DNA from 3 places in the Fodinibius salicampi genome. Region 1 is predicted to be linked to each of the others. Evidence: riboswitches for the same ligand, from Rfam matches in the RefSeq annotation. Region 1 holds a riboswitch; each other region holds the start of a gene.
The links. Region 1 has a riboswitch for cobalamin ahead of metE (5-methyltetrahydropteroyltriglutamate--homocysteine S-methyltransferase). Riboswitches for the same ligand answer to the same signal wherever they lie in the genome.
Positions count from the first base shown of each region.

Region 2: it holds a riboswitch for cobalamin, as region 1 does, so the genes downstream of both, ABEB05_RS01770 (TonB-dependent receptor plug domain-containing protein) here and metE (5-methyltetrahydropteroyltriglutamate--homocysteine S-methyltransferase) in region 1, are expected to answer to the same signal.
Region 3: it holds a riboswitch for cobalamin, as region 1 does, so the genes downstream of both, ABEB05_RS01755 (ABC transporter substrate-binding protein) here and metE (5-methyltetrahydropteroyltriglutamate--homocysteine S-methyltransferase) in region 1, are expected to answer to the same signal.

Region 1 covers NZ_BAABRS010000001.1:634,950-645,456, reverse strand. Annotated here, with positions in the region: gene ABEB05_RS02625 (ribonucleotide-diphosphate reductase subunit beta) at 1-290, opposite strand, end outside; gene metE (5-methyltetrahydropteroyltriglutamate--homocysteine S-methyltransferase) at 345-2,672, opposite strand; cobalamin riboswitch at 2,818-3,022, opposite strand; gene ABEB05_RS02615 (DNA-binding domain-containing protein) at 3,581-4,279, shown strand; gene ABEB05_RS02610 (3-keto-disaccharide hydrolase) at 4,673-5,317, shown strand; gene ABEB05_RS02605 (hypothetical protein) at 5,425-5,622, shown strand; gene ABEB05_RS02600 (YegP family protein) at 5,774-5,950, shown strand; gene ABEB05_RS02595 (tetratricopeptide repeat protein) at 6,057-6,611, shown strand; gene ABEB05_RS02590 (hypothetical protein) at 6,705-6,848, opposite strand; gene ABEB05_RS02585 (hypothetical protein) at 6,987-7,505, shown strand; gene ABEB05_RS02580 (hypothetical protein) at 7,502-8,758, opposite strand; gene ABEB05_RS02575 (dipeptidase) at 8,904-10,154, shown strand; gene ABEB05_RS02570 (alanine racemase) at 10,206-10,507, shown strand, end outside.
Region 2 covers NZ_BAABRS010000001.1:433,769-444,275, reverse strand. Annotated here, with positions in the region: gene ABEB05_RS01800 (1,4-dihydroxy-2-naphthoyl-CoA synthase) at 1-321, shown strand, start outside; gene ABEB05_RS01795 (O-methyltransferase) at 588-1,169, shown strand; gene ABEB05_RS01790 (hypothetical protein) at 1,198-1,383, opposite strand; gene ABEB05_RS01785 (vitamin B12-dependent ribonucleotide reductase) at 1,514-5,146, opposite strand; gene ABEB05_RS01780 (Dph6-related ATP pyrophosphatase) at 5,425-6,144, opposite strand; gene ABEB05_RS01775 (YncE family protein) at 6,284-7,342, opposite strand; gene ABEB05_RS01770 (TonB-dependent receptor plug domain-containing protein) at 7,353-9,278, opposite strand; cobalamin riboswitch at 9,320-9,536, opposite strand; gene ABEB05_RS01765 (ABC transporter ATP-binding protein) at 9,652-10,507, opposite strand, start outside.
Region 3 covers NZ_BAABRS010000001.1:422,435-432,941, forward strand. Annotated here, with positions in the region: gene ABEB05_RS01735 (efflux RND transporter permease subunit) at 1-2,179, opposite strand, end outside; gene ABEB05_RS01740 (efflux RND transporter permease subunit) at 2,181-5,489, opposite strand; gene ABEB05_RS01745 (efflux RND transporter periplasmic adaptor subunit) at 5,526-6,587, opposite strand; gene ABEB05_RS01750 (amidase) at 6,788-8,452, opposite strand; cobalamin riboswitch at 8,659-8,891, shown strand; gene ABEB05_RS01755 (ABC transporter substrate-binding protein) at 8,917-10,107, shown strand; gene ABEB05_RS01760 (iron ABC transporter permease) at 10,107-10,507, shown strand, end outside.

The sequences.
Region 1 (10,507 bases):
CTCATCTTGGCGTGTGGATCGGTGAGCAGCGGAAAGAAGGAGTTTACCAGCACATTCTGTACCAGCAGCTCCGAGGAGCAGAAGTAGCCCACAGCCGTATCAAAGAGATCCTTTTCATCATCCGAAAGCGAGTGATAGTCAAGCGCATCCTGCTGGATATTCAGCTCCTCCGGAAACCAGATCGCTTTTTTTTGTTTTTCGTAGAGCTCCTTGAAAATGGGATATGAGGGATCTTCACTGAGTTTAATATTATCACGTACTGAAGTGCGTCCTATTAGTTTGTTGTTCATAAATAAATAGATTTTGTCGGGACGTAGTATGCTACGTCCGTATAGATTAAAATTTTATACTTTATCCCGCATCAGGCGGGCTGCTTCCACCATATTTTCCAGCGACGGCAGCGTCTCTTCCCAGCCTCTGGTTTTAAGTCCACAGTCGGGGTTTACCCAGATCTGTTCAGGCTCAAGTACATCCGCAGCCTTTTCCAGCAGCGCGACCATCTCGTCGGTTGAAGGCACCCGCGGAGAATGGATATCGTAGACACCCGGACCTATTTCATTGGGATATTCGAACTCCACAAAGGCATCCAGCAGCTCCATCTGGGAACGGGAAGTCTCCATAGAGATCACATCCGCATCCAAGCGGGCAATATGTTCGATCACATCATTAAACTCCGAGTAGCACATATGAGTGTGGATCTGTGTTTGGTCCTCTACCACCGTAGAAGCCATGCGGAAGGCATCTACCGCCCATTCCAGATAACGATCCCAATCGTCACGCCGCAATGGCAACCCTTCCCGGAAAGCGGGTTCATCAATCTGGATAGCCTGTATGCCGGCTTCCTCCAGGTCTTTTACTTCATCGCGGATGGCCAGGGCAATCTGCTTAGCGGTTTCAGACCAGGGCTGGTCGTCGCGCGGAAAGGACCATTGCAGGATGGTTACCGGACCCGTGAGCATTCCTTTGACCGGCTGGTCAGTTTGGGACTGGGCGTACGAGGACCATTTGACAGTGATGGCTTCCGGACGGTGGATATCGCCATAAATGATGGGCGGCTTTACCCCGCGGGTGCCATAGCTTTGCACCCAGCCGTTGCGGGTAAAAGCGAATCCGGCAAACTGCTCACCGAAATATTCTACCATATCATTGCGCTCGAATTCACCGTGGACCAGCAAGTCCAAGCCAATCTCTTCCTGTTTTTGGATCAGTTTATCAATCGCCTCTTTGATATGCTGTTCGTACTCTTCCCAGGATAACTTTCCCTTTCTGTAATCCGCTCGCCACTGCCGGACTTCTTTAGTTTGCGGGAAGGACCCAATGGTGGTAGCGGGGAACAGGTCCGGCAGATCCAGATGTTTCTGCTGTACCTTTTTTCGTTCTCTGTAGGGATGGTCGCGGTGTAGGATACCATCATCCAGATTCTCTATGCGCTCCTGCACATCGGGATTATGCACCAGCGCTGACTCTCCTTTGTCAGCCAGATCTGCCTGGTGCGCCCTTACAAGTTCCTGCTCTTCGTCTGTCAACGAATCCTCTGCGAGCTTCTTCATCAGGGACAGCTCGTCCAGTTTCTGGTTGGCAAAAGCCATCCAGCGCTTGACCTCGGCAGGCAGCGCCGTCTCATCCGTTTCCTGCTCCAGATCCACCGGACAGTGCAGCAGCGAGCACGAAGGTGCTATCCAAAGCCGGTCGCTTCCAATTGCTTCCTCAGCCTGGTCAATAATCTCTGCTGCTTTTTCAAGATCTGCTTTCCAGATATTCCGTCCGTTGATCAATCCCAGGGAAAGCACTTGCTCCCCATTCATTTTATCAAGCACCACTTCCAGCTGATTCTGATCTTCTACCAGATCGATATGAAGGCCGTCTGACGGTAGTTCGCACGCCAGATCCGAATTTTCACCGAGACCCTCAAAATAGGTCGTCAGCAGCAAGTTTAATTCTCCCAGGTCTTCATCCAGTTTTTGATAGGCTTTCCGATAGGCCTTCTTGACTTTTCCATCAAGGTCCAGAGAAAGAAACGGCTCTTCGATCTGCACCCACTCGACGCCCATCCGCTCGAGCTTATCCAAAATTTCCTGGTATACAGGCAGCAGCTTATCTAGCAGGTCTAGGCGGTGAAAATCACCGCCTCCCTCCTTTTCCTTGCCCAGCAGCAAGAAGCTGACCGGACCAATAAGCACGGGCTTTGTAATTACGCCCACGGCTTTGGCTTCCTCGTACTCGTCAAATATTTTTGATGAAAGACATTGGAAGGTCTGATCGGCCGAAAACTCCGGGACGATGTAGTGATAATTAGTATTGAACCATTTGGTCATCTCCATGGCCGAGATGTCATGATCTTCATCCTGTATGCCCCGTGCCATGGCAAAATAAGTATCAATGGGATAGCTCAGGATTTTGTCATTCTCCTGGTCATACAACTCCTGGTAGCGCTCCGGGATAGCCCCCACCAGCAGCGCCGTATCCAGCACTTGGTCATAGAGTGAGAAATCATTCGACGGCACCCAGTCTATGCCGGCTTCTTTCTGTTTGGTCCAGTGCATCACCCGAAGGGCTTCGGTGGATTCCACCAGTTTTGATTTACTGATATCGCCTTTCCAATAAGATTCTACGACTTTTTTAAGATCTCTGTTGATACCTATCCGCGGGTATCCGAGGTTGTGAGTAAGCATGAGTAATACCTTGTTTTAGCTTATAATTATACGAGGTGAGAACGCTAAAACGTTGATAAGACAGGAGATAAAAAATATCACATAAACCATAATGAAGACCTACGCCGTTCCTGTCTTTCAACAACGCCTTAACTCCCGAAGGCCTCGTTTACTCAATTTAAAGGCAGGTCTCCTGGCTTACCGAAATTTCCTTGATCCTTCCCATCTCTTTTGGGGCTGAGACAGTGGCTTAACAAAGAAATCTATCGGATTACAGTTGCGGGAACAGCTCCGGATTCTCCTTCTCAGGAATCACCGGATTCCCTTTTCACCCCGACCGTGGTCGGGACACCTTTAAATCTTACTTTTAAGAAAACAGCTTCGGCGTTCATTGTCAACGATTACTTTTCCACATTTAGCCTAAGTTGTTAACATTCCGGAGGAAAGTTTCGATGTATAAATGGCACCAAAGTGGTTTCATGGAAAACCAGTGTGCATAGTTATAATCAGTAGGTTCTGTTGTGGGTCTGCATTGTAAACTTGAAACAGCTATATGTATGAGTCAATAGCGCGGGAATTAATTCCCGCGCTACTTATTTCCTGTCCCTTTTACCCAGTTATTTATAAACACTTATAGCCCTGGGTCGCTTTACAGGACGAGTTGTTAACCAGTCCAAACGGATTGGCAACCTGTCCTATCAATAACCTCCTGAATAAACAGGTTTAACAGAATCCCGATATGGGCCAAAAAATCTGTAAGGATTCCCCTCCAAAAGGATCTTACTTATTGAGAAAGAGCATAACTACTATATCATGCAAACCATTTCAGCATTTATTGCAGATACTAACGCCTCCAGAGCTTGAAATAAATTCAGAATGACACGGGTGATTTATTACAACCCATAAACGTTCAAAACAAACAAAAAGCTATGCCCATTACCTACGCCCTTTACCCCAACCATCTGACCAATAAACCGAACGACCACCGGGCTATCGTCCGGCACGGGAAAAGCCTTTCGATGGAAGATATTATTGATGAAATGATCAGCCGGGGATCAACGATAACTAAAGCCGATGCACTGGCCACGCTCGAAAACTATGAAGCGGCCATTGAACGTGCTCTTTCCCGCGGCCACCGTATTGATACTCCCCTGATGAATATCAGCCTGTCTATCTCGGGTATTTTTAAAGATCATGAAGATTACTTCGATCCTAGTCGCCACCAGTTGCATATCAACTGTAACTGTGGGCTGCGTTTAAAAACCCTTCCCGGAAAGCTTCGACTGGAAAAAGTAAACGGACATATTCCCCGCCCCGCCATCACCCGGTTTTTAGATGTGGATTCCGATACGAAAAACGAATTGCTCACCCCCGGAAGCATCGCTATCGTCCGTGGTTACCGTTTAAAAACAGATCCGGATGACAAACAGCAAGGGGTATTCTTTATCAGCCATGACGGTACAGAGATTCGCGTAAACAGATTCATCCGGAATATGCCCAAAGAGCTGATCTTTGCCATTCCCGATACCCTCACGGCTGACAGTTACCGGCTAGAAATACGGGCAATAATGCACAGCTCATCCGAAATTCGATCGGGAAGACTTGATACTAAACTCCAGCTAGCCTGATCCTCCTCCCGCCTTTGCTTTAGTAGGATATTGAATGAATTATCCTTTGTAATTCTGCGTAACGTTCCCCCTAACCGACGTAACTTCACTGTTATCAGTATAACTTACACAGAGTTATTTAGATAACAGTATTACAGTTATTAGGGTAACATAGGTAGTGTTATTAGTATAACAGTGAGAAAGTTATACTAATAACTTTTAGAATATCATTCCCATGGCAGTGAGCATTATTAGTAGGGGTATACTGCCCCTCTCGGCCTGTAAGAATCCTCTACAAGGATATTACAAGTTGAAGGAACGGGTTAAAATGCGTATGGTAAGGTAGCTATTAATAAACCGCTTGTCCCTTGATGGGAAAGTATAACACGAACTTATAAGGCATATTAAACTATTATGAAATTTTCGATCAAAGTAATGACCGCAATGATTGTCATCGCAATGGTGCTGGGCGGAGCGTTCTCCTCTTCGGCGCAGGAAACAAACGGAGAATGGATTTCCCTGTTTGACGGTGAAACACTGGAAAATTGGCAGGCCGGTGAAAATCCGGAGACCTTTTCGTTAGAAGATGGAATCATTAAAGTTGATGGTCCCCGCGCACACCTGTTTTATTCGGGACCTGTGGAAAATCATGATTTCACGAATTTTGAGTTCCAAGCGGATGTAAAAACGACCGAAGGATCTAATTCGGGCATCTACTTCCACACCGAATACCAGGAAGAAGGCTGGCCGGAAAAGGGGTATGAAGTACAGGTTAATAATACTGATGATGATCCAAGAAAAACCGCCAGTCTCTATGCCGTGAAAGACATCATGAATGATGCTCCCGCCAAAGACGGTGAATGGTTTACATTGCACATCAAGGTCCAAGATAAAAACGTTACGGTGAAGTTGGATGGAGAGACCCTCATTGAGTATACCGAACCGGAAAATGTGGACCGCGAGGGACGCGTACTCGATAGCGGTACCTTTGCCCTGCAGGGACACGACCCAGAAAGTGTGGTGTACTACAAAAACATAAAGGTAAAACCCCTGCCATAAATCAATACTATTCGAGCGTTAAATCGCAGGGAAGGCTGATTTAACGCTCGAACCTCTTTACATTAGTAACAGAACTGATAGAAAATTAATCTAACCCATTGAATGTTATGGAAAAGATGAACCGACTGCGTGATGCAATTACAGATTATATTTACGAAGAAGGAACTGAGTACCACCGGCTTTTGCTTTCCAAAGATTTTCACCAAGCTCTTTTGAAGGAGGCCGAAGAAAACGATACCCAGGTAGATCTGCCAAGAATAGAAGTAAAGGAAAATGTGGATTATAATTTCAAGCTTCTACCTTAAAAGATGCCCTATCAGTGGATAGTTTAGGATTACGCTTTAGTTTGTCAAAAACACGGAATTAAACAGACATTTTTTTTGTAAATAGATATATGCAGTTTATTTTTTAAAAAGCATGATTGTCAATACATAACCCAAAAGAACAGCACTTTTTATGCCTAGATGTGAAATTTATAAAGATGCCAAAGGAGAATGGAGATGGCGAAGAACAGCCAAAAACGGCGATATAGAAGCGTACTCCAATGGCGGATTTGAGGACAAAGAAGAATGTAAGAAAGATGGCAAAGAAAATGGTAATTGCACCAGTTATACTCGCAGCAATTCCTATTAGGCCATTTTAAAACGCATTAAACGAGGCTGTCTATTTTACGACCAATAGGCAGCCTTTTTATTTTTTAGCTGCTATTCTTTAGTAATATCACACTCAAAACAAATTAATGGGACAACGAACAGAACGTATTTACAACCGCGGGGAGTCTTTCCTCCGGAAAAAGAACTACGAACAGGCGCTGCGTCTTTTCAACCAGGTACTTAACAGAGAACCCGGTCATAAAAAGGCGCTCAAAAATAAGCTCATAATTAAAATTGACAGGGAGAAGAACCAGGAAACAGAGGAATTCCTACAGTTTGCTTTAAAGCAGGTCCCTGAGGATAGTGAGCTGCATCAAATTGCCGGCAGCTATTATATGAGCCTGAATAAAGCAGAAAGGGCTGAAAAATATTTCAAAAAATCAGTTGCCCTCGATGATAACAATGCCCTGGCTCACTATGGGTTGGGGCTCATTGCTGCCAATCAACATTCAAATCATAAAAAAGCAATCGAATGTTTCAGCCGGGCAATTCAATTAGATCATGACTTTGCCAATGCTCATTTTAATCGGGGATGCAGCTATATGCTCCGGGAACAAATGGATAATGCACGGGAAGACTTTCTCAGGGCAAAGGAATTAGACCATCCGGAAGCCGGTCATTTTCTAAAGCAGTATTTTTAAAAGGATTTAAAATACTGCATGGAATTATATGATTTGCGATGTGGCTTCTTTAAAATTTTCCGGAATTTTGATACCGTTAGATGCCTCCCAAAACTAAAATCCGGGAAAGAAATAATTAAAGAGAAGAACAAGCGCATAAATTGCAGCTGCAGCACCAGCGCCAATGAGTAGTACAGAAACCGCTATTGCCTGTTCATCTGACATCTCTTTCTTTTTCTGAACTTTTTTCTTATCCATAACGACTCCTATTTGTTGGCCTTTTAAATCAAATTATAGCTCTTAGGGGTTATTTCCAAAATAAAGGTCATTTTTTCCTTTAAAAGCTATCAGCTATCTTATAGGGGTACGGGTAAATAAAGAAATACATGGCTTTTTATGGACAGATCAATGATAATATATGAGCAACGCCATGATATATGGCGTAAAGGCACTTTTGCTTCTGCAATGTTAACCATCCTGTTTTTTATCCTGTTCTGGAATATCCCCGATCCTCTGTGGATAGGGATACTTCGGTTGGTTACCTTTATATTTTTTACGCTTACCGTCTTTGGTACGTTAAAACTTATGGAATCGCCTATGGAAGTAGAACTCAGTTTTAACTCCAAATATCTGCTAATCTCCTATGTCCAAAACGAAAAGGAAGTGCTAAACGAACAGTTCGATCGCTCTGCGATTCAATCGATCCTGCCTACGTCCAATGACCTCCCCTTTTGGACCCACTATTTGCATCCGCAATCGGCCATACTCAAAGTCAACTTTAAAGAAGAACAGCATAAATCTCCTCTAATCAAATACCGGGGGCGGCCGCTCTTATTTAAACAAGACGAATTATCTGAGGTTCGGAAATGGATTGATGAGGAGCAGCAAGAATATAATAGTAAGACCACCACCTAATCTTGAATTGACATAGGGAATGCGGCCGGGCTTTTATGATCATAGCGATCAACAGCACGGACTCCGAAAAAAAGGTCTTCTGTTGAAACTCCTTTTAAGGTAAAGGCTGTGGTATCACCGACAAACTCAGAATCTGTCCAATAGGGTTCATCCATTGCTCTCCAGACAACTTCATATCCTTTTAAATCAGGTTCGTTATTCGGCTCCCATTGCAAGCTAATATTATCATCCGACTGGGCAATGTCAGCGCGCACCTCACTTGGTCCGGCAGGTGCATTTGCCAAGGTACTGAGTACGGCAGCATTTAATTTAACAACCTGATGAAGATAGTTATAGTCAACGTAGCGTGCCGCATTTGCAGGCGGAACTTCTTCCCTTTCTCGGTCCTCCTGTCCGGGGGGATCCAATCGTACTACAGGATATTCATTGAAATCCGCAAATAATTCTCTTTCCGTATCTTCCCTTTCCACTACCTCAACAGAAATATGCGGTACAAACTGTTCGGACATTTCATAAAAATATTGTCCCAGCTCTCGCGACTGGAGGTCATTATTGGTGTTTTGGTTTTCTCCGCCAGATATCCGCGGTACCGATATCCGGACTTCGTTTTTGTACTTATTGGCCCTATGCTTGTAGCTGGCTAAATCATTTAAAACTAAGCCTGCGATATGCAGGTTATATTTCTGGATTCCCTTAATAAAATGCGCTGTCCCGGTACGGTTTTTCTTTCTGTCCACTGAAATTAAAAAAACAAGAGTAGCATCAAATTCATGCTCAGACATCGTCCGTACCAGCTCCATAATAACACCCATATTAGGAATATGGCGGATATCATTCTTGTTATCTGATTGAGCGGCATCATACAGTCCGCTTACCACGTACATCCTTTCTTTGCTTTCGAGCTGAGTCCCTGGTAAAATAGCTGCTATATTGACAATCTCTGCCGAGTCTTCCTCTTCACTTCTATAGGTATAAGATACCTTCAGATTATGATCGGATGCCTCCTCGTATCTTTTAAAAGTATCATATATCCAATGACGGACAGCATCTATATCATCCTGAGTATGATAATTTCTCAGCGAACGTATATTTGCTTCTATAGAATCAACTTCAATTCCTCTATATATTTTGGTAATATGGGGATCATTTTTTAGTCCTCCCTTATGCCTCTTTTTTTCGTCACAACTTTCAAGATGAAAGAAAAGAAAGACTATCAATAGCGGAAAGAATAAAAAGTATTGGACGTTGCTCATCAAATAACCTATTGCCTATCTTTTCAGGATTCAATAAAGGATAAAGTACTTATCATCCAAATGTTGTAAAATATTTGATAAGATTTGCAAAGCAATTATTATTTCCTCAATCTTATATTCAAACTTTTTAACAAAATCCCGGGTCATGAAGCTTTTCAAAAAACTGGCACTATTTGTTATAGCGATAGCTATTAGTCTGGGCTGTACCTCTCCTGATTCCCAAAAACAACCCCAAACGGAATCACAGGCTAAAGAACCTACTCCACCAAGCGGGAAAGAGTTAGCTCAGAAATATATTATTGTAGACGGTCATATTGATGTCCCTTATCGACTGCGAAATAACTGGGAAGATATTTCTGATTCTACCCAGAGCGGTGACTTCGATTATCCGAGAGCAAAGGAAGGTGGCCTGGATGCCCCGTTTATGTCCATTTATATTCCGGTACGATACCAGGAAACCGGTGGAGCCAAAGCCGTGGCCGATAGCTTAATCAATATGGTTCAGGGAATAGCAAATGACCATCCGAAAAAGTTTGCAATCGCTACTTCTCCCGAAGAAATCAGGCAACACGTTGATGAGGGATTAATCGCTCTTCCCACGGGAATGGAAAACGGGGCTCCCATAGGGACGGACCTCTCCAATATCCGGTATTTCTACGATCGGGGTATTCGCTACATAACGCTGGCCCATTCCCGGGATAATAAAATAAGCGATTCTTCCTACGATACTACAGAAGACACTCACAATGGACTCAGTGATTTTGGAAGGGAAGTCGTCCAGGAGATGAACCGTGTAGGGATGATGGTAGATGTATCTCATATAACGGACGAAGCGTTCTTTGACGTGATGGAGGTAACTCAGGCTCCGGTGGTGGCAACCCATTCATCCGTCCGACATTTCACCCCCGGGTTTGAGCGAAACATGAGCGATACCCTGATTACGCGTCTGGCTGAAAATAATGGTGTGATCATGATTAATTTCGGCTCCACATTCCTTGATAGTACCTCAAATAAGAGCAGTACGAGAGTACGAACTGAAATTGAGGAGAAAATCGAAGAACGGGGACTGGAGCCCGGCAGTAAGGAAGCTCAAGAATTTAGTGAAACCTATTTCGAAGAGAACTTTCAGTACAGTACCGTAGAAAAGGCAGCCGATCATATAGATTACGTAGTGGAACTTGTTGGTATTGAACACGTGGGATTAGGTTCCGATTACGATGGCGTGGGCAATACTCTTCCCACCGGATTGAAAGACGTATCTTCCTATCCCAATCTCTTTGACGAACTCCTCGATCGTGGATACAGCGAAGAAGATGTACAGAAAATTGCATCCGGTAATATTTTTCGGGTTTGGGAGCAGGTCAATAAGGTAGCTGAGGGTATGCAGAATCAATAACCTTCCTTAATTATTTAAAAGCTCACAAAGAACTTTAATTCAACTTTATATATGCATCCAATAACAAAACCTACCCTTCTGCTTGATGAAGATATTGCCCACGCCAATATAAAGCGGATGTCTCAAAAGGCACAGAAACATAATCTGACTTTTAAACCCCATATGAAGACTCATCAATCGGCTCACATCGGGGATTGGTTCAAAGCGGAGGGAGTAGAAGCGATAACCGTCTCCTCAGTGACTATGGCAAATTATTTTGCCGAAAATGGGTGGAGCGATATTACCATTGCCTTTCCTGTAAACTTAACAGAGATAGAAACTATCAACGACTTGGCGGAAAAGGTAAGGTTGAC
Region 2 (10,507 bases), 200 kb from region 1:
GCACGGGAAATATTCTTTTTGGGGCGTAACTACTCTGCCCAGGAAGCTTTTGATATGGGCATGGTAAACGAAGTCGTTCCCCATGAAGAACTGGAAGAAACGGCTTATCAGTGGGCGCAGGAGATCCTGGAAAAAAGTCCCACTGCAATACGAATGATCAAATACGCCTTCAATTTAGTGGATGACGGCATGGTAGGCCAACAGGTATTTTCCGGCGAAGCTACACGACTGGCTTACATGACGGATGAAGCTGAAGAAGGACGCGATGCCTTTTTGGAAAAACGAAAGCCGAACTGGGATAATTACCCCTGGATTGGTTAGTAATTATTAAAGGTCATATAAAATTCGGCAAGTCTCTGATACTAGCCGTGTTTGAAGATATAGTATTGCAACAATTCTAAATGGGTCAGATCTACTTCATCGCTACCATCTACTCAGGCACCGAATAGTATTTCTGCTGGGTCCTTCCCTGATATAGATAACTTCCCTACCCCGAAGTACCCTATATCGGGATAGAGATATTGGGTACTTCGCGGTAGCAACAAGGATTATGTTCCATCAGCTAGCACTTAATTAACAGCTACATTATGAAAGATACTGCATTCCAACAAATTCCAGAGGCCCTCAAGTCCATTGAACAGGATACTAAAAAGAGTGACTTTACGATGCCTTCTGAACGTAAAACAGGATCACTGTTGCGTACACTCGTTAGCTCCAAACCCGGTGGACGTTTCCTTGAATTGGGAACCGGGACGGGGCTTTCGACAGCCTGGCTTCTCTCCGGCATGCATCCGTCTTCGCTGCTCGACTCAGTTGATAATGATAATACAGTCCTTGAAATTGCCCGGCGACATCTTGGGCATGATAAACGCCTTACATTTCACAACTGTGATGGAGGAGATTTTATCAGGCAGGCACAGCCCAATTATTATGATCTGATTTTCGCGGATGCCTGGCCGGGTAAGTATAGTTTGCTGGATGAAACCCTGGATCTGCTTAACGTTGGAGGATTCTACATAATCGATGATATGAGTCCCCAGCAAAACTGGCCCGAGGGACATGAAAAAAAGGTGAAAAAACTTTTGAAGACACTTAATGAATACTCACATCTCAATGTATGCCGCTTAGCATGGGCTACCGGTATCATTATTTGTTGCCGGGTAAATTAAAGGAACACCTTGAGTATAGGGGCATTTGTTAATACAACTTTTCCTCTTTAAGCAATGAAATAATCTCTTCCAAATGCTTGCTATGATCTTCCTGGGCTTTTGCAATACGGCTGATCTTGGCTCCAATCCAAAGAAAATAACCGATCACAATTAGCCACGGTGATAAGAAGATGAGTAACATTGTTATAATTTCCATCCCGCCAAAAGGTGCCATTGTAATAAGTCTTTTTTTAAAAATTAAACTATGATAAAAGCCCCGACAGCATATATCTGTCGGGGCTTTTGTAATTAAGTTAAGTATCAGAACACGGCAAGTTTAAAAGGCTCGCCATGATTAATTTTATTTACGAGCAACCGGTAGTCGACCCGCAAGTAATACACTTCTGACAGGTGCCGTTGCGCACCATCGTCATACTTCCGCATTCGGGGCAAGAGTCGCCGGTATAACCCAGTTCTTTCGCCTTCTCGTAATCGCTCTGGTAACTGTTGTCATCTGCGGCAGTCTGGGCCTTTTTCGTCGGTTGTGATTGCACCACCGTTTCTGGCTCCTCAGATTCACCATTATCATCATCGGTACCAGGGGCCTGCTTTGGATCTACGCGCTTGGCCTTTTCACGGGCCTGTTCGGCTTCTTCCGAAGGCCGCATTTTTCGCGACATCACATCTTCTGCAGGAACATGAGCCAAATCATCCCGACCGAGATAGGTTACAGCCAGCTCGCGGAAGATATAGTCGATAACAGAGGTCGTCATCTTAACATGCGGACTTCCATTAACGGTTCCGCTGGGCTCAAACTTGGTAAAGGTAAAGGCATCCACAAATTCTTCGAGTGGTACCCCGTGCTGCAGTCCAAGTGAAATTGCAATAGCAAAGCAGTTGGTCAGGCTTCGGAAAGCGGCGCCTTCGCGGTGCATATCTATAAAGATTTCACCTAGCTGTCCGTTTTCGTACTCACCCGTTCTCAGGTAGACACTCTGTCCGCCGATCTTCACCTTCTGCGTATAACCGCTTCGACGGTTAGGCAGGCGCTGACGATCAGCCACATACTTATGGATAATCTTCTCAGCCGTTTCAACTACCTTATTCTGAGCTTCCGCGGTCTCCTCATCCAGATCTTCTTCGTCGAGGTCTTCAAAGACATCGCTGAGACTATTCAGCGGCTGACTCAGCTTTGATCCATCGCGATAAAGCGCATTGGCTTTGAGCATCAGCTCCCAGGAATCCATATAGGCATCCTTGAAGTCTTCTACGGTGGCCTCGTTCGGCAGGTTGATCGTTTTTGAAATAGCGCCGGAAATAAACGGTTGTGCAGCAGCCATCATGCGGATATGTCCGCCGGGTTTGATGTACCGTGTTCCGATACGTCCACATCGATTAGCACAGTCAAAGACCGGCAGGTGCTCATCTTTCAGATGCGGAGCGCCCTCTACGGTCATGGTTCCACACACATAATTATTAGCTTCCCTGATCTCCTCGTTGGTGAACCCGAGATGCTTGAGTATATCAAATTGCGGATTAGCAAGCTGCTCATCTGTAAGTCCGAGCTCTTCCTTGCAGAAATCCTCGCCGAGCGTCCATTGGTTAAAAGCGAATTTCACTTCAAAACTACTGGGCAGCGCTTCCTCAATGGCTTCAAGTTGTTTATCACCAAAGCCTTTCTCGCGCAGGCTCTCCTCATTAATATGCGGACAACCGTCCAGCGTGCCGTATCCTTTTGCATAATTAATGATTTCCTTACGCTCTTTGGGACTGTAACCCAAGTTCTCTAACGCCTTGGGCACGCATTGATTTATAATCTTAAAGTGTCCGCCGCCGGCCAGTTTCTTAAACTTCACCAGGGCAAAGTCGGGCTCAATGCCGGTAGTATCGCAGTCCATAACCAGACCGATCGTTCCGGTCGGTGCAATAACCGTTACCTGGGCGTTGCGGTAGCCATGTTCCTTACCCATTTCTACGGCCTTTTTGGAGTCTTCCCGTGCCGCTTTTAACAGGTTGTCGGGACATTCATTCGCATCAATACCCATCGGCTTGACGGTAAGCCCTTCATACTCATCGGGATCCACATTGAAAGCCGCTCGCTTGTGGTTGCGAACCACACGAAGCATGTGTTCTTTATTTGCTTCATAGCGTTCAAAGGTCCCCAACTCACTTGCCATCTCCGCACTGGTCGCATAAGCATTCATGTGGATGATGCTAGTCAGCCCACCGGCAATCGCACAACCTTCGGGACTATCATAGGGAACGCCCTGAACCATCAGAGCCGCGCCTATATTCGCATAACCCAAACCGAGCGTGCGATACTTATAAGAAAGATCTGCGATCTCTTTGGAGGGAAACTGGGCCATCAGCACTGAAATTTCCAGCACAACTGTCCACAAACGGGAAGCATTACGAAGCGCTTCCACATCAAATTCCTGACACTGATCCGTTTTAAAATACTTCATCAGGTTCAGTGAAGCCAGGTTACAGGCCGTATTATCCAGGAACATATATTCCGAACAGGGATTACTACCGTTTATGGGTCCGTCCTCGGGACAAGTATGCCATTCATTAATCGTATCATGGTATTGCGCTCCCGGATCAGCACATGCCCAGGCCGCATTGGCGATATCGTCCCAGAGTTCACGCGCCGGCATACTCTTGCAGGGCTCTGGTTCTCTGCCCTCTTTCTCAGCATTACGTTTTTCAGTCCTCCAATACAGGTTCCATTCGTCATTATTTTTGACGGCCTTCATAAACTTATTGGGAATACGGACCGAATTGTTGGAATTCTGTCCACTCACCGTACGATAAGCCTCTGAATCCCAGTCAGTATCATATGTATCAAACTCCAGATCCGTAAAGCCCTGCTCAGCCAGCTGAACGACGCGTTCAATATAATTCAGCGGCACCTGGTCTTCCTTCGCTTCTTTAATTGCTTTTCCGAGCTCCTTGTTTTTCAGAGGATCACGGCTGACCGCCCCGTTGAAGGTACGCCCGTCAATCTCCACCGGCTTATTACACAGCTTAATAATTTTCTTGAGATGCTTTTCAAGGATTTTGGATCCTGTTACAATAGAAGCGACCTTTTGCTCCTCGCGCACCTTCCAGTTTACATACTCTTCAATATCAGGATGATCCAGATCCAGCGTTACCATCTTGGCCGCACGACGTGTCGTACCACCGGATTTGATAGCACCGGCCGCCTTATCTCCAATCTTGAGAAAACTCATCAGACCGGAAGATTTTCCGCCGCCGCTCAGAGGTTCTCCTTCACCGCGAATTTTGGAAAAGTTGCTGCCTGTTCCGGATCCGTATTTAAAGAGGCGGGCCTCCCGTACCCACAGATCCATAATACCGCCCTCATTCACGAGGTTGTCATCAATGCTCTGGATAAAGCATGCATGCGGCTGTGGATGGGTATAGGCATCTTCCGAGCGCTTAAGCTCTCCGGACTTCCCGTCGACATAATAGTGTCCCTGCGACGGCCCGTTGATGCCATAAGCCCAGTGCAAGCCGGTATTAAACCACTGCGGGCTGTTTGGAGCCGCCATCTGGTTTGCCAGCATATAGCACAGTTCATCATAAAATACCTTTGCATTCTTTTCCGAATCAAAGTAGTCATGCTTCCAGCCCCAATAGGTCCAGCAACCCGCCAGACGATGAAATACCTGGCGACTATCATCCTCTCCGCCAAAACGCTCATCCTCGGGAATATCTTTCATCGCCTTTTCATCAGGTACGGAACGCTGCAACCATTTGGGTACTCCCTTTTCCTTGACTTTCTTAGTCTTTTTGGGGACTCCGGCTTTGCGAAAGTATTTCTGAGCTATCACATCTGTTGATACCTGCGACCAGTCTTCAGGTACAATTAGCTCATCCATCGAAAAAACCATTGAGCCGTCCGGATTTTTAATCTCCGATTTCCGGCTCTCAAATTTCATGTCCCCGAATGGGGTTTCCCAATCATCCTGAGTATAAAAGCGTGTAAATTTCATATAATTTCTCCAGTTACTTGACTAATAATTATTACTTACCTGCGTTGTAGAAGGGATTTATAAAACAATTAATAACTCCACATTTTCTATAATTAAATATAACGGACTGCAACTTTGGAGCAAGTAAAAAACCCAATTACTTTTCCACAAAATGGGGAAGTTATCCACAATTTTTAGCCACCTATAGACCAATTCCTAAGAAATTATATTTTCTCGCGCATTTTAATTGTGGATAACTCTTTGAGGGAGGTAGCTAATGCTTTGTAATCCCCTATCAACTAGTTGTCCGGCAACAAATCTAAAAACCAAGAAGATCCTTGAGCTGGTCGATTGGAAAAAGAATAGGCTGAATCACCGGGTGCTTCATAGCTTCGCTCAACAAGCTTCCCCTTCTCAAATGAAACGGGATCTTTAAATATCGGACCGTCAAAAACGAAAGAATGAAACTCCCCGTTTTCTCCGCAGGGATCAACTCCCTCCGGCAAGTCTTTTAAGAACTGATGATCAAATTCGCGGCCCACAAATGAGGCATCAAGTTTCCGACCATCGGCAGAAACAATTATGGCTCTGAATCCCAAGTCGATGAACTCTCGGGCCAGCCGATCAGTGTCTTTATTCCATAAAGGAAAAATTGCTTCCACATTAATCTCTCTGAGCTTATTTTCGCGATATTTGCGCAGGTCTTCCAAAAAGATATCTCCAAAAGCTCCAAGATGGACTCCCTCTCTTTTAAACGCCTGCAATGACTCGGACATTATACGGTCGTACTGTTCCATATCAAGCTGATCGGGCAACATTACACAATGAAGCGGAATGCCAATTTGCCCAGCCTGTAAATGAATCAGCTCTTCCCTGATTCCATGCATGGAAACGCGGCCTTTCTCCTGATTCACGGTAGTCAACAGCCTGCAAATATCATACTGATCACTTTCCAGGAGTTTGAGCAAACACAAAGAGGAGTCTTTTCCTCCACTCCAATTAAATATCACTTTTTCCATTTATTAATGACTTCTGACTGTGTTGAATCTGGATGCTATAAAAAATAAAGAGTTCCGGGCAGGCTTCCCTCCCCGGAACTCTTATATCTATTCTGCTATACTAGCATTCGGCATTTTGTCGCCGATAATTTTACGATACTTAGTTCACTATGAAGTGAAATGCTTTAGGTGCAATACCTACGCTAAAAGAATCTATCGCTGTTCCGTCTAGTTCATAAACAATTGCCTGTCCATTCTGACTGTATCCCTTACTGTCTCCGACATAAAGTCTGCCTTCGGTAGGCATATACTCAATGCTGCTGAAAGTACGATCAATGAGGGTATCCTCTTTTATTTCAAACGTATTCATATTGATCGCGGATAACACCTCGTCTATTAAATAAGCTTCGGCTCCATTATTATTGAGGGCAATACCCGTAGGATGCCCTCCGGTTTCTATAGAATCTATAACGGTAGCTGTTTGACCGTCAATGATATGGACACTACCGGGAATATCATTCTCCGGGTCGCGCTCCCAGTTTTCATCATAGGCTATTTTTCCTTTACACACCACCCACAAGCGATTACCAGTATCTCTTGCAATCTCCGTAGGTCCAGCCCCTACTTCAATAGTTTCTTCGACGGTATCGTTGCTTCCATTAACGACCGTTACAGTTTGATCATCACCGGAGCCGCTGTTGGCGACATAAACAAAATTTCCTATTCGGACCATGCTTCTGGGCTGGGAGCCGACGGAAATTCGTTCTTCATCTGTCTCCTCAAAGTTTTCCAGATCCACTATCGAAATGCTTCCATCGTAAAGATTGCTTACATAACCGACCTGTTCAGTAAGAATCTCGAAATCTGTTGGAGTCGTTGACATCTCAATAGTTCCAATGCTTTCCAACGATCTTACATCAACGATTTCTATTTTATTAGCTTCATTGAGCACGATATACATTCGAGAGCCGCGTATCTTAGCAGATTGAATGATACCAGCAAGAGGCCGACCATTAGCATCTTCAAAAGCGGCCTTCAAGGTACTTCCGGATTTGGGGTCGTAACTTGTAATGGTGCCGTTTGCATCGCTGAAATTTCCTTCATTGCTAACATAAACGGTTGCAAGCTCAAGTGGATCAGGATTATTTCCGTTGTCCCCCAGGCAGGAACTCAGGGTCACTGTTATCAAAAGTAATAAGGGAATGTATCTAATTTTCATAATCGAGAATTTATAAATGATAAGTTACTGTTAATGATAAACTAAAATTTCGTTGAGGCATGGCGTACCACTGAATAATCTCATAATTGGTATCCAGGAGATTCTTAACTCCTGCCTGTAATGTAAGCTCCAATGCTTGCAGTTGTTTTTGGGTTTGTACACTCACATCCAATACCTGATAAGGATCGAGTGAATCACGCAGGTCTTCGGTATCAGTCGTATATCGCCGACCAACCCAGCGATACTGAATGAGAGCCTTAAAAATATCTTTTTGTAAGCTGAGGGTACCGTTATATTTCCACTGCGGAGTATACCGTAGCTGGCTCCCAACAGCCTCATCACCGGGAAAACGAGGAGTCATTATCTCTGTGCGGTTTAGGATACCCGATTGTTGAATATTCAATTGCCAGCCTGGGGAAATCAAATAACTATTGTCAATTTCGGCTTCTATTCCTTTTGTAGTTAGCTCTTCTACATTAGATGGCGTATAGATACCATCATCCCCGGGATACCAGCGGATGCCATTACTGATCTTACTGTAATAGCCCGTTAATCTAATGGAAGATACACCCAAAAATTTTCGCGGAGTTATTATAATACCTGCTTCGCCGGTGTTACTTCGCTCTGCTTTCAAATTTGGGTTTCCACCTTGTCCCCAGTACAACGCGTTAAAAGTGGGCGGATTAAAATCCCGGCTCAGCTGTCCCCGCAGAAAAAGCTTATCAGGAAACAACTCATAATTTATCCCCAATGAAGGGCTGACTACAGTTCCAAAATCATTGTATGCATCCATTCGCAATGCCGGATATAGCCTTAACCTGTGGTCCACCAGCATCACTTCCGGATTGGCAAGCATGCTAAACTGACTACGGCTTTTATCAGTCACATAGTTATTGGAGGTCACACCCGTCAATGCTCCACTGATCTCTCCTTTCAATAACAACTGTTCAGCAACAGGATATTTCAGATCGGAACTGACCATCCAGCGCTTATTGGTACTAAAGCTTCGGGTATCTGTGTCCGGATCAAAATAGTTCAGCTCCACACGACTTAAATAGTTCTTAAACGAAAATTCTGCATTCCCAAGCTTACGTTCATAGGTACCTAACCAGCGAAGAGCTTGATCTTCCTGACGGCTCTTACTGTCAGTTTTTAAAATAGATCCCGGAATTTGATTATCTTTGTCAGCCACCCAAAAAACAGATTTCCAATGTCCATTGTTTAATTCTTTACCTACCGAAGCCATTACATTAACGCCTTTACTGCGGTTATGCTCTCTCTTTTCCGTTCGGTTATAGGCTCGGTTATAATACTCAAAATCATTTTCAGAGTAGTCGTACATGCTGTGCACCGAAACCTGGAGTTCTTGAGTACTATAGTGTCCTTCCATTGAGGATTGCCATTGCCCATATGACCCAATCCTTTGACGAGCAGAAAAATATTTCCCGGCATTCCAATCAGATCGCAAATAGAGTGCGCCGGACAAACTTCCCCCACCAAAAGCTGTGCTTGGCGTTCCCGAGCTCAATTGTATCTCCGAAAAAATATTGGCGGGCAATAGCGAAAGATCTGTTTGCCCAAGCGTAGGACTATTGATAGGAACGCCTTCCCAAAGCACCTGTATCTGCTCGGAAGAAAGTCCCCGTTGAGAGGCCGTAGACATGCCGCCCGGCCCGTACTCTTTGATAAACAGAGAAGACTCCATGGCTATCACTTCTCCTATAGACTGTCCCTTTAAAAGACTGAGGCGCGAAGAATCAGTCACTTCTACATTCGTGGGCTGATAGATTAAAGGCTGGTGTATACGGGTAGCCACTACTTCAATTTCTTCCAATTGAAGTGTATCAGCTATAGTCTGGCCATAGGCTGCCTGATAAAGAAATAAGAACGTACAGAATAAAACAGCTGTACTGATTTGTTTATATAATTGGGTCATAAAATGTCCTCGCAGAAACTTTAACTCCCGAAAGTTTCTCAAGAAATAGAAATTGTATGGCAGGTCTTCTGGCTCATCCTGATGTCCGGCCTTCCCATCCGCTATTCGGCGGACAGTGGCAAAAGGTTGGAGACATCACTTGCATGGATTTACAGTTGCGGGTACAGCTTCCGAATTTCCGTTCAAAAACTTGATACGGAGCACGGAATTCCCTTTTCATCCGCCAGCTGGCGGAAACCAACACACTATTTCAAAGAGCGTAGGAAAAGTAGGGCGTTTATGGATAAAATGAAACTTAATTTTCTATCTTAAAATTTCCTTAACCATAAATAAATGCGTATCACTTTGCTTATACCTACTCCTTGCTAGTGATTTATAAATCATGGAGGAGCGATAACAAATGCTGAACAGAATCTTTCCGGTGCCCCTTTCCTTTTTCAGTTACAATCCACTGGAACCCATCATCAGATTGCTGCACCTTTACTTCCAGTCCGGCCCCATTTGATTCTTTCACTTTATAGCCCGCACGTTCCAAAGCTCTCCGTGTCCAGAACACCCCTACTTCATTTCCATACAAATAAATAGGCATTTTGGATGGTTCGTGCAGCTTAAAAGAACCGGTAGCCCGATCAAAGACAAAGCTATCCTTTTCAAATACCGACTCAAAAGTCCCATCCAAGACGAGGTCTTCCGGGGTTCCGGTAATAACTTCTCCCTGCAGACTAATGAGCCATAAATGATCAGCAGCCTTTAACGCTAAGTCCAACTCATGGGTCGAAAAGAGTACCGCTTTCTGAGTATTATGCGAGAGTTTCCTCAACAAGCGAATAATACTTACCCGATTGGGCAAATCGAGATGGGCTGTGGGCTCATCCAGTAACATGGCCGGGGTATCCTGGGCCAAAGCACGGGCAATCATCACCTTTTGCCGCTCGCCATCACTCAGCTGTAGTACATCCCGGTTCACAAAAGAAGCAATACCTGTGGATTCAATGGCCCATTCCACCTTTTGAGTATCCCGCTTATCCAGAGAACCAAACCATCCCGTATAGGGAGATCGGCCGAAAGAAACCAGCTCCCGGACGGTCAAGTTACCTATGGTAAGCTGATCCGTTAGAACGGTACTTATCTTTTTGGAAATGTCTTTATTGGTAAGTTGAGCCATCGACTCTCCCAGCAAACTTATTTCACCATTTAACGGTGGATGAAGTCCGGCAAGTGTTCGGATT
Region 3 (10,507 bases), 210 kb from region 1:
GATCACCGCGAACGCGCCGCAAATTCATGCCCCTCATCGAGTTCGATACCAAACTTGCAATCTGTTGACTGGAGACATCCAAATTCCGCGCTCGCTCTCGATCTACAACCACTTGTACTTCTTCCGTTCCGGTTTCGGCCTCCGAACGTACATCCGCGAGACCCGATACATCTTCAAGTCGGCGTTTGACTTCAGATGCAAGTTCTGTTAGTACATCTGAAGATTCTCCGATGACAAAAATCCGAAGCTGATCCCCGCCGGTACGATCCCGATATTCAAATGAAAGTTCACCGATGGAGAGTTTGGGTAAGTTCTCAACAATTTCTTCTTTTATGGTTTTAACGTCCTTTTTAGCTATGTCATCATCGGTAAGTAAAAGGGTTGAAGTAGCATGACCCGGCTCGAAATAAGAGTAGACTGCATCAATCTCAAATGCTTCTTGGTTATCGTAGAGATATTTTTCTACCCGTCTTACCGACTGTTCAACGCGCTCGAGAGTATAGGTTTCATTTAAATTATAGTGCAAATATAATTCGCGTGATTCGGAGGAGGGAAACATATCAATATTGGTCATATTCATCGGTATGACCACACTGAAAAGAATTCCCAGTATTAAAAATGAAGAGGCATAACGCCTTTTGAGTAAGCTGCTTAATATTCTGGAGTAAACGCGCTCTATTTTGTCAATATACTTGGTCTGTGAAGTCTGTTCAGGCGCCTTTATTTTGGACGTTAATAATGGAATAACCGTTAGGGAGATAAGCAATGAGGCACTCAGGGCCAGAATGATAGTTATGGCCACATGGTAAAGTTGAATAGCAATCATAGAATCTTCACTGATAATATTGGGAAGGAAAACTATGATTGTAGTAAGAGTACCTGCCGTTACGGCCATCCCAACCTGTTTAACTCCATGCCTGGTAGCTTCTGCTTTATCATCCATCATATGCTGGTTGCGATGGATATTCTCGGTTACCACTACTGCGTTATCGACCAGCATTCCAACCGCCAGCATAAGTCCCATCATCGAAAGAATGTTTAGGGAAAGATCCATAAAATAAAGAAGTCCGAGCGTAACTATCAGTGAGAAGGGGACAGCAAGCGCCACAATTAAGGTAGTGCTGATCCTGCGCAGAAACAGATACAGAATGATAATAGAGAAGAAGGCTCCCAGGAGACCGGCTTTCAAAAGCTCGGTGAGGGAGCTGATGATACCCGTTGCCTGATTGTGCATCTCGAAAATATTAATTCCCTTCATCTCGGGCAGTTGGTTGATTTCTCCGATTTCTGCAAGTACACGGTTACCCACCTCAACCGTATTTGCTCCTGACTCTTTGAATACATCCAACCCGATGGCATATTTTTGATCCAGATGGCGGCCATACTCTCGTTCTGGACTGCCATATCCAACGGTTGCCACATCATGTAATTGTAAATTATTGGGACCGATTACCAGCTGAGCAAATTCATCAGGTTTTGTCATTTCACCAGTGGGACGTACCATATAACGTTTACCGGCTTCGTCAACTTTTCCAGCAGTTACTGAAAAATTACTTTGCCGCAGGGTCTGTGCCAATTCATTTAAATTGACGTTATGGGCTTCAAGTCGTTCGGGAATAAGTTCAATGCGAATTTGCCGTTTTTCAACTCCATAGAGGTCCACATTTGCGACTCCCCGTATGCGTTCAATCCGTTGTTTTAAGTTCCTGTTCAACAATTCGTAGGCATTTGATAAATCGCGCTCAGAGGAGAGCCTAAGATTCATCATCGGGTTGTCCTGTGCCGAAAACTTATTTATAAAAAAGCGCTCCATATCATCTGGCAACTGGTTACGCACACCGTCGATTTTTTCTTTTATCTCCATCGCTTTCAGGCTGATATCAGATCCCATTTCAAACTCTACAAAAATACCCGCCTGGTTTTCACTGGATGAAGAATTCATTCTCTTCAGCCCGCTGATGGTAGCCAGAGCTTCTTCAATGGGCCGTGTAATGGTTCGTTCGACTTCTTCCGGAGTGGAATTGGAGTAGGGTACCGAGACATATGCCCCGGGAAAGGAGATATCCGGAAAATATTCCAATGGTACCATACGGCTGGCAATAATCCCGATAACGACAAAACTGATAAATATCATTATTGTTGTTACCGGGCGGCGGAGGGAGAGGTCTGTGAAGTTCATTTTAATCCCCCTGATCTTTTTGAATAGATTCATTCCCGGCAACAGCGGGTTGTTTGTATACTTTGCGATCCATAATCGCGTACATTACCGGAATAACTACCAGCGTTAAAAGAGTAGAAATCACTAGACCGGCAATGACCGTTATTGCCATAGGCGCACGAAGCTCAGCGCCATCTCCTATACCGATAGCCAATGGCAACAGGCCAAGGGTAGTAGTCAGGGTAGTCATTAAAATGGGGCGAAGTCTTGATTTTCCTCCCTCGAGAATAGCCTTGATCTTTGCCATTCCGCGCTCGCGGTATTGGTTGATTAAATCAATGAGTACAATAGCATTATTTACCACTATTCCGGCCAGTAGAATAAGACCGATAAATACTACCACGCTAATGGTTGAACCGGTTATCCAAAGCCCCAAGATGGCACCCACAAGCGCCAAAGGAATCGTAAACAGGATGATAAAAGGGTGCAAAAGTGATTCGAATTGTGAAGCCATTACCAGGTAAACCAGAAATACGGCCAGTGAGAGTGCGAATAGGAGAGATTCGAAAGAATTTGTCATCTCTTCATTTTGTCCACTTACTTGGGCCTGAATACCGGTCGGCATCACTGTTTGATTGATGATGCTACGGATATCTTCAGCAGCTGTGGAAAGATCTCCATAGTTTAAATTAGCGGAAATAACCGCTACACGCTGTTGGGCCGTGCGCCGTATCTCGCTTGGACCTGTAGCTCTTTTGATTTCAGCAATACTTGCAAGTGGTATCGGGGAGCTGCTGTTGGGATTGATAATCAGGTTTTGTATATCAGTAGCGGATGAGCGATCCTGCTCTTTGGCGCGTACGAGGACATCAATTTTTTGATCTCTCCATGAATAACGAGTAGCAACATCGCCGCGTACTTTGCTTACTACGAGATCTGCCACTTCATGGACTTGTAGTCCCAATGCTGCTGCTTTGGATCGGTCAAAGGTGATCTGTATTTCAGGATTGCCATGTTCCATAGTTGATTTGATATCGGTAAATCGAGAATTATCCGATATTCTTTGGACCATTTGATCACTGACTTTTTTAAGGTCGTCCAGATTGTACCCGGAAATTTCCACTTCAACAGGTGTATCAAATGTAAACAGGGCAGGGCGGGAGAATTTATATTCTAGTCCCGGAATACGCTGAAGATCGGTTCGAATTTCCCCCATAGTGCTCTCTTCAAGCGTTCGTCCCGCTCCACTTGTCAGGGCAACGTTGAGTTCCCCCCAGTTTTCACCGCCCTGGTTGGGATTAGCATCCATTTTATTGCCCGTACCGGCTACGGCAAAGGTTGTATTTATGGAAGAAACATTTCCGGCCGTTTGCTGAATTTTTTGAAGGGCACGGTCGGTTTGTTCTATCGGAGTACCGGGCGGCAGCTGGAATTCCACGTTAAATTCCCCCTGTGATAATGAAGGGATAAGTTCCATTCCCAGCTGAGGAACCAGCATTAAACTTCCTATCAATGACATGAAGGCAAAGGAAAGAACCATAAATCGGTGACGAAGGGACCAGCTTAAAAGGGCAGGATATCGATCTTCAATGGAGGTGAATCCTTTGTCAAAAAGGTTGAGGAGCGGATTAAGCACAAACATGATGCCCTTGCTAATGGCGTGTATCAATTTGCTGATTATTCCAACAAAGAAGGTGGGAACTGTTTCGAATATGAAGATTCGGGCTTTGCGCATCCAGCGCCCCACCTTTGTTTTGGGTTCTCGCAATTCCGGCTTTTCAATCTCCGTTTTTTCGCGTCCCGCCAGTGAGGAAAGCATTGGAATAAGGGTAATGGCAACGACCAGCGAAGCAAGCAGTGAAAAGGTGACCGTAAGGGCCTGGTCGCGGAATAATTGTCCCGCAATGCCGTGAACAAAAACGAGTGGAAAGAATACTGCTATGGTTGTAAGCGTAGAAGCAATTACAGCTGTACCAACTTCACCGGCTCCATCCCGGGCGGCCTGAAGGGGTGTTTTCCCCATATCCCGGTGACGTGATATATTTTCAAGTACCACAATAGAGTTATCGACCAGCAGGCCTATGCCTAATGCAATACCGCCAAGGGACATAATATTCAAGGTGATATCATTGCCATACATAAGATTGAATGTGGCGATGACTGAAACAGGAATAGACAGTGATATGATGACGGTGGCCCAGAAGTTGCGGAGGAATAGGTATAATATTATGATTGCTAAAATACCTCCGATAATCCCCGCATCCACTACTTCGTTGACAGCAGAAGAAATAAAAGTAGACTGGTCATATACCTTGGTAACAGCCATTCCCTCGGGTAGACGTTGTGCTACGTTTTCCATCTTTAATTTAACATTTTCAGCCACATTGACCGTATTGGCATCTCCCTCCTTATAAATAGCGATTTCAACCGCTTCCTGACCATTAAGCCGGGTAATGGCCTCCCGTTCCTTATATCCCTGGCTGATTTCTGCCAGATCTTTGAGATATACCGGGCTGCCTTCTTGAGTAGTTATGACTACATTACGAATGTCATCAACCGTTTGGAACTGGTTGAGTGTACGCACCAGGTATTGTTGGGTCCCTTCCTCCAGTCGTCCACCGGAAAGGTTTACATTTTCAGCTCCGAGGACCTGCGTGATCTGTTGCATTGGAATATTCAGATGGGCAAGCCGGTATTGATTTACAGCAACCTGGATTTCTTCCTCCAGTCCCCCGCTTATTTTAATAGAGGCTACGCCCTGGGCTGCCTGCAGATCTTTCTTAATCTGATCGTCGGCAAAGCGTCGAAGTCTCTTGAGTTTGTTGATATTATATTCCGATTGCTGTTGATCCTGGTAAGTGGCATAGTTGACTTCAGGATTTCGTTCCGACTGTGAATCCTCAATAAAGAAAGCATATCGTATAATAGGATCGAGCGTAGGGTCAAACCGGAGGATAACCGGCCGACCCACTTCGAGCGGAAGTTGCAGGGCGTCAAGCTTTTCACGAACATCGATACTGGCAAAATCCATCTCGGTTCCCCAGGCAAACTCAAGAGTTACATCCGACTGACCTGACCGCGAAATAGATCGTACCTGCTGGACATCCTTGACGACTCCCAAGGCCTCTTCAATTGGCTTGGAAACAAGGTTTTCAACTTCTGCCGGCGCAGCTCCTTCAAATTCCGTACGGACGGTAAGCGTAGGATAACTGAGTTCAGGCAGCAGGTTGATATTAAGTCTGCTCAGTGAAACAAAGCCAAAAAGGATAATCCCAATCGTAAACATGGCGATCGTTACTTTGCGGCGAATAGAAAAATCAATCAAATTCATAGTCGGGCTCCCCGTTAAGATATATAATGCTGGTTTTTAAAAGGAGACAATCTCAACTAAAGCACTGTCTTGCAGGCTGCTTTGGCCAATAGTTACTACGGTATCAGCGGGATTTAAACCTTCCAAAACCTCGATGTTATCCCCGTTTGAATAGCCGGTATTAATATTCCTTCGGTATGCGAGTTTATTGTTAATAACAAAAACACTTTTAATACCATCTTCGCTTATCACGGCATTCTTGGGAATTAAAAGTGCATCCTGATGGGTGTCATATACAATTCGAACACGTCCGAACATACCCGGCTTCAATTGCCGTGACTGGTCGTTTACAGATACCGTAACTTTAAATGTACCGGTTTCTGAATTTACAACCGGACTTACGCGTAGAACCTTTCCCTCAAAGCTTGCTCCCTGTATGGCATCTACCTGAATGAGTGCTTGTTGTCCTTTGCTGAGTTTATCCATCTCGTGCTCAGGGATGTGTAAAATAGCCAGCAGGGGGTCGAAATCTGTGATTCTAAAGACTTCTTGGTCAACATTGATCATATTTCCCGCTTTAATTAGCCGTTCGGAAATGACCCCGCTAATCGGAGCCTGGATTTTTGAATATTTCAGCTGCAACAGGGTAAGTTCATAATCCGATTTTTGTGCCTGGTATTCATAATTAGCATTTTCAAATTCCTGGGCACTAATTAATTCTTTTTGAAAAAGTTCTTCCTTTCTATTGAGTTCATTCTTTAGGCGGTCCATCGTTGCTTTGGCACGTTGTGTTTCCAGTGCTAATTGTTCCTCATCCAATTCTGCTAAAATATCACCTGCATTTACAATGTCGCCCTCTTCAACGTTTAGCTTTTCAACTATACCCCTGACTTTAGCTACAACCATGGCTTCTTCATCCGCTTCCAAAGTCGCCGTGCTGGAATAGTAGGCCGATATTTCACCGGAATTAGCAACAGCAATTTCGACAGGCACAGTGGCCGTGGAATCTTCATCCGTCATGTTTTTGGATTGGGTTTCGGAGCTGCAAGAAGAAAAAGTAACTGAGAAAAGTCCCAGCAAGCCAAGTATTATTAGTTGTGTAAAATATTTTATCGACATCGTCCCGAGCTTAAATTATTTTATTTTGATAACTACTCGGGATTACGAATAGGAATCACTAAAAGTTGCGATAAATTTTTTTAACGATTGGAAAAAATGACTGTAACTTTAAGATAGCACTGGATTAAGGCACATCAGTATTTATAAGTAAAATAAGTGTTTAGAGCCTATGGGATAGGCTATGCCTTGATAACAGATAATTACTTTGTAAATAAAGTGGGATGGTCTCTGTGAAAGTCTGTAGCCTGCTGGTATTTATTTGCCACTTCAAGAAGCGTTTCCTCATCGAATAAATCTCCAATAAAGGTAATACTGGTAGGTTGGCCTTCATCAGTAAATCCATTGGGTAGTACAACGGATGGATGTCCCGTGAGGTTGGTTAATAAAAGATTATTTCCTCCATAAGTCGGAGAGATATAGAGATCTACTTCGTGCATCAGTGAATCCATTTTTCGGATAAGTTCCTGTCGGGCTCTGTTGGCCTGTATATATTCAACAGCCGGTATAAAGCGGGCAGATCGAAAGAGATTGGGCCATGCCGACTTGCCCTGCCGCACCATTTCATCATCTTTATCGCTCAGCGTAAGCTGGTCAAAAGCGGCGGCTCCTTCAGCCATTAGAATGAAGCTAAGGTCCCCGGTAGGATAATCTGGCAGCTCCATAGGAGTAAGTTTGGCGCCCAGATCTTTGAGCGTAGCCAGGGTGAGGCTGTCGCGCTTTTGGTTATCATAATCACTTTCAAAAGCTGATTTTAAATAACCGATAGTAAGTTCACTCAAATTCACATCTGGAGTGTAATTAAAGGGGAGGTCAACAACCGTCTGATCTTTGCCGTCGGGACCTCGAATGGCATCAAAGACAATAGCAGCATCTTCTACTGATCGGGTGAGGGGACCTACTTTATCCATGCTCCAGCTCAGTGCCATTGCTCCGTGGCGGCTTACACGTCCGAAAGTAGGACGCAGGCCCGTAGCCCCGGTTCTGTTTGCGGGGGAGATAATTGATCCCCACGTTTCTGTCCCAATGGCAAAGGGAAAAAAGCCGGCAGAAGTACCGGCTGCAGATCCTGCGGAGGAGCCACTGGAACCCTGATCGAGATTCCATGGGTTGCGGGTGGTGCCTCCAAACCAGACATCACCGTACGCAAGTGCGCCCAGGGTCGTTTTAGCAATAAGCACTGCTCCGGCTTCTTCCAGCTTTTTGGCAACCGTCGCTGTTTCATTACGGATCTGGTCTTTATAGGGTTCAGCACCCCATGTCGTTTTATAATCTTCAACAGCAAACAGGTCCTTCAGTCCATAGGGTATTCCGTGCAGGGGACCGTGATATTCCCCGTTTCCCAGTTCTTCATCCATCTTTTGGGCTTGTTCCAAAGCCAGTTCCTCGGTAACGGTGATTACTGCCTGGAGCGTATCATCGTACTGGACGATCCGATCCAAAAAAAATTTGGTGAGCTCTACCGACGTAATTTTATGCTGCCGGATGAGTGAGGCAAGTTGCCTGATGCTATAAAAGGCAAGATCAGCCTGGTTTTCCGGTAGATTTACATCGTGGGGAATATGCCATTCTATAGGTTTTTCTGTAGTGTCGAAGGTACGTCCTGCGGGAATGGGATTGAAATTTAAAGCGGGAGGGATGCTGTTATCCAACTTAAGTTTACGCAATGATTGGTAAGCCTCTAGGTTACTTTCGAGTTCGGTAATCATGGAATCCTGTTCAGCTTGGGTAAACTCTATACCGATTATTTTAGAGGCTTCACTAATTACATTGGAAGTAATATCATCGTTGATGAAATGTACGGAAGTAAATGCCAGCAGGAATCCCAAAAAAAGTCCAAGTAGTAAGGTGTAAATTCGCTTGCCCATGCGGGTAAATTTTAATTGTAAAGTGAAAACAATATTAATATAACCTATCAAAACTAAAAAGAAGCGTATTCAGGTAACTTGTGGTAGTTAGAACTAATTTGGCCCGAAGGTAACCGGATAGAAAGCAAACTATGGATAAGTGCATTTGAAAAAGGTATTAGCTTATGACAGATCAGACTATTATTTTCTTCCTCAAGTTATTTTTAACGTACTGATTCGATATGGGTCCGTATTATTTATTTGTGAGATAATGCGGTTAAAAGGGAATTCGGTGCTTCTTATAATTAAACCTGTAAGGAAAGTCCGAAGCAGTCCCCGCTGCTGTAAGCTCCTTAACGCTTTAAATCCTTCGATAACCACTGTTTCGTTTTCTAAAACGGGCGGGAAGGTTGTTTAAAGTGGAGTAAGCCAGAAGACCTGCCAGTATTGATGACGGAAAACGCTTTCGGGAGAAAAGCTGATCCATGATTTGCACGCGCTTGTACCAGCCCTGTACATTCATACTTTTGGTCGGATATTTCATTTTATTGCTTCTTTCGGGAGCAGCTTGTCAGTCGGAACATCCGGATCAAACCCAGCCTGCGGTAACCGCCGATTCAGTTCATTTTTCTCATAAGGTGCAAGCCAAGTACGCCGAAGGATTTCGCATCAGCTATCATAACAATCACAAGCTGCTCGAGATAATAAAGCCTTTTCAGGATCAGGTGGATACACTCCGCTACGCATTGGTGCCCAGAGAGTTAAGTGATGAAGTGCAGGTTGAAGGTGCTGAAGAGATCGCAATCCCCATTAAAAGCCTGTTGGCCACATCAGCTACGCATATCGGACTTACAGATATGCTCGGAACCATCGATATAATTACCGGTATGGCTGGCGCCAATTATGTCTATCATAAAAAAGTTCGGCAGGGTATCGAAGAAGGTAACATAGTGAGCTTGCCACAAGGTGAACTAAACAAAGAAGAAGTGCTATCGCTCGATCCTGATTTAATGATGATATCGGGTGGGCAGTCGTCGCAGTTTGACAATTACAAAGTGCTTATGGATTCCGACATCAACGTGATGGTAAACTCGGAATGGCTCGAAACAACACCTCTGGGGAAGGCTGAGTGGGTAAAAGTGCTGGCCGCTCTGCTAAATAAAGAGAAACTCGCGAATGAGAAATTTGGACAGGTGGCCGAAAAATATAACCGGCTAAAGGCAAAGGTCGATACGGTGGATAAGATGCCACTGGTGATCAATAATATGCCGTATAAAGGCGCGTGGTTTGTGTCGGGCGGAGACAGCTTTACGGCCCAGTTTCTCAAAGATGCCGGCGCAGATTACCCATGGTATGATGAACATGACACAGGCGGACTCCGCAAGAGTTTTGAAGTGGTCTATGAGGTCGGACTCGAAGCCGATATTTGGATCAATCCCGGAACAGCCGAAACCAAGGAAGATATTTTGGACAAAGATTCCCGGTTTAAAGATTTTAACCCCTATAAAACGGGTGAGATCTACAACAATAACCGACGCACAAACGAAAGTGGGGGTAATGACTATTGGGAGTCGGGCGTGGTGCATCCCGAAATATTGCTGGCTGATTATATCAAGATCTTTCATCCCGATGTATTGCCTGAGCACTCTCTGTATTACTACAAACAAGTTGAGTGATGGCTGAGCAATCGACGCAATATCGCACGGGCATGCGTCCGCTTTACTTCTTTCTGCTTATTGGCGGAGTGGCAGGGCTATTTCTGCTTAACCTGGCACTGGGTTCGGTGGATATACCTCTACACGAGATTGTACAAGTGCTACTGGGTGATGGATCGGTCCGCGACTCATGGCAGAAAATTGTGATCAATATTCGTATTCCCCGTGCGGTCACTGCAATTTTGGCTGGCAGTGCGCTATCCCTGGGAGGATTATTAATGCAGACCCTCTTCCGGAATCCCCTGGCAGGTCCCTCTGTATTGGGGATAACCGCCGGGGCCAGCCTGGGAGTGGCTATCGTAATGCTGGCTGGAGGGACCATCACCAGTATCTTTGCCATTCAGCAGCTTTCGGCAATGGG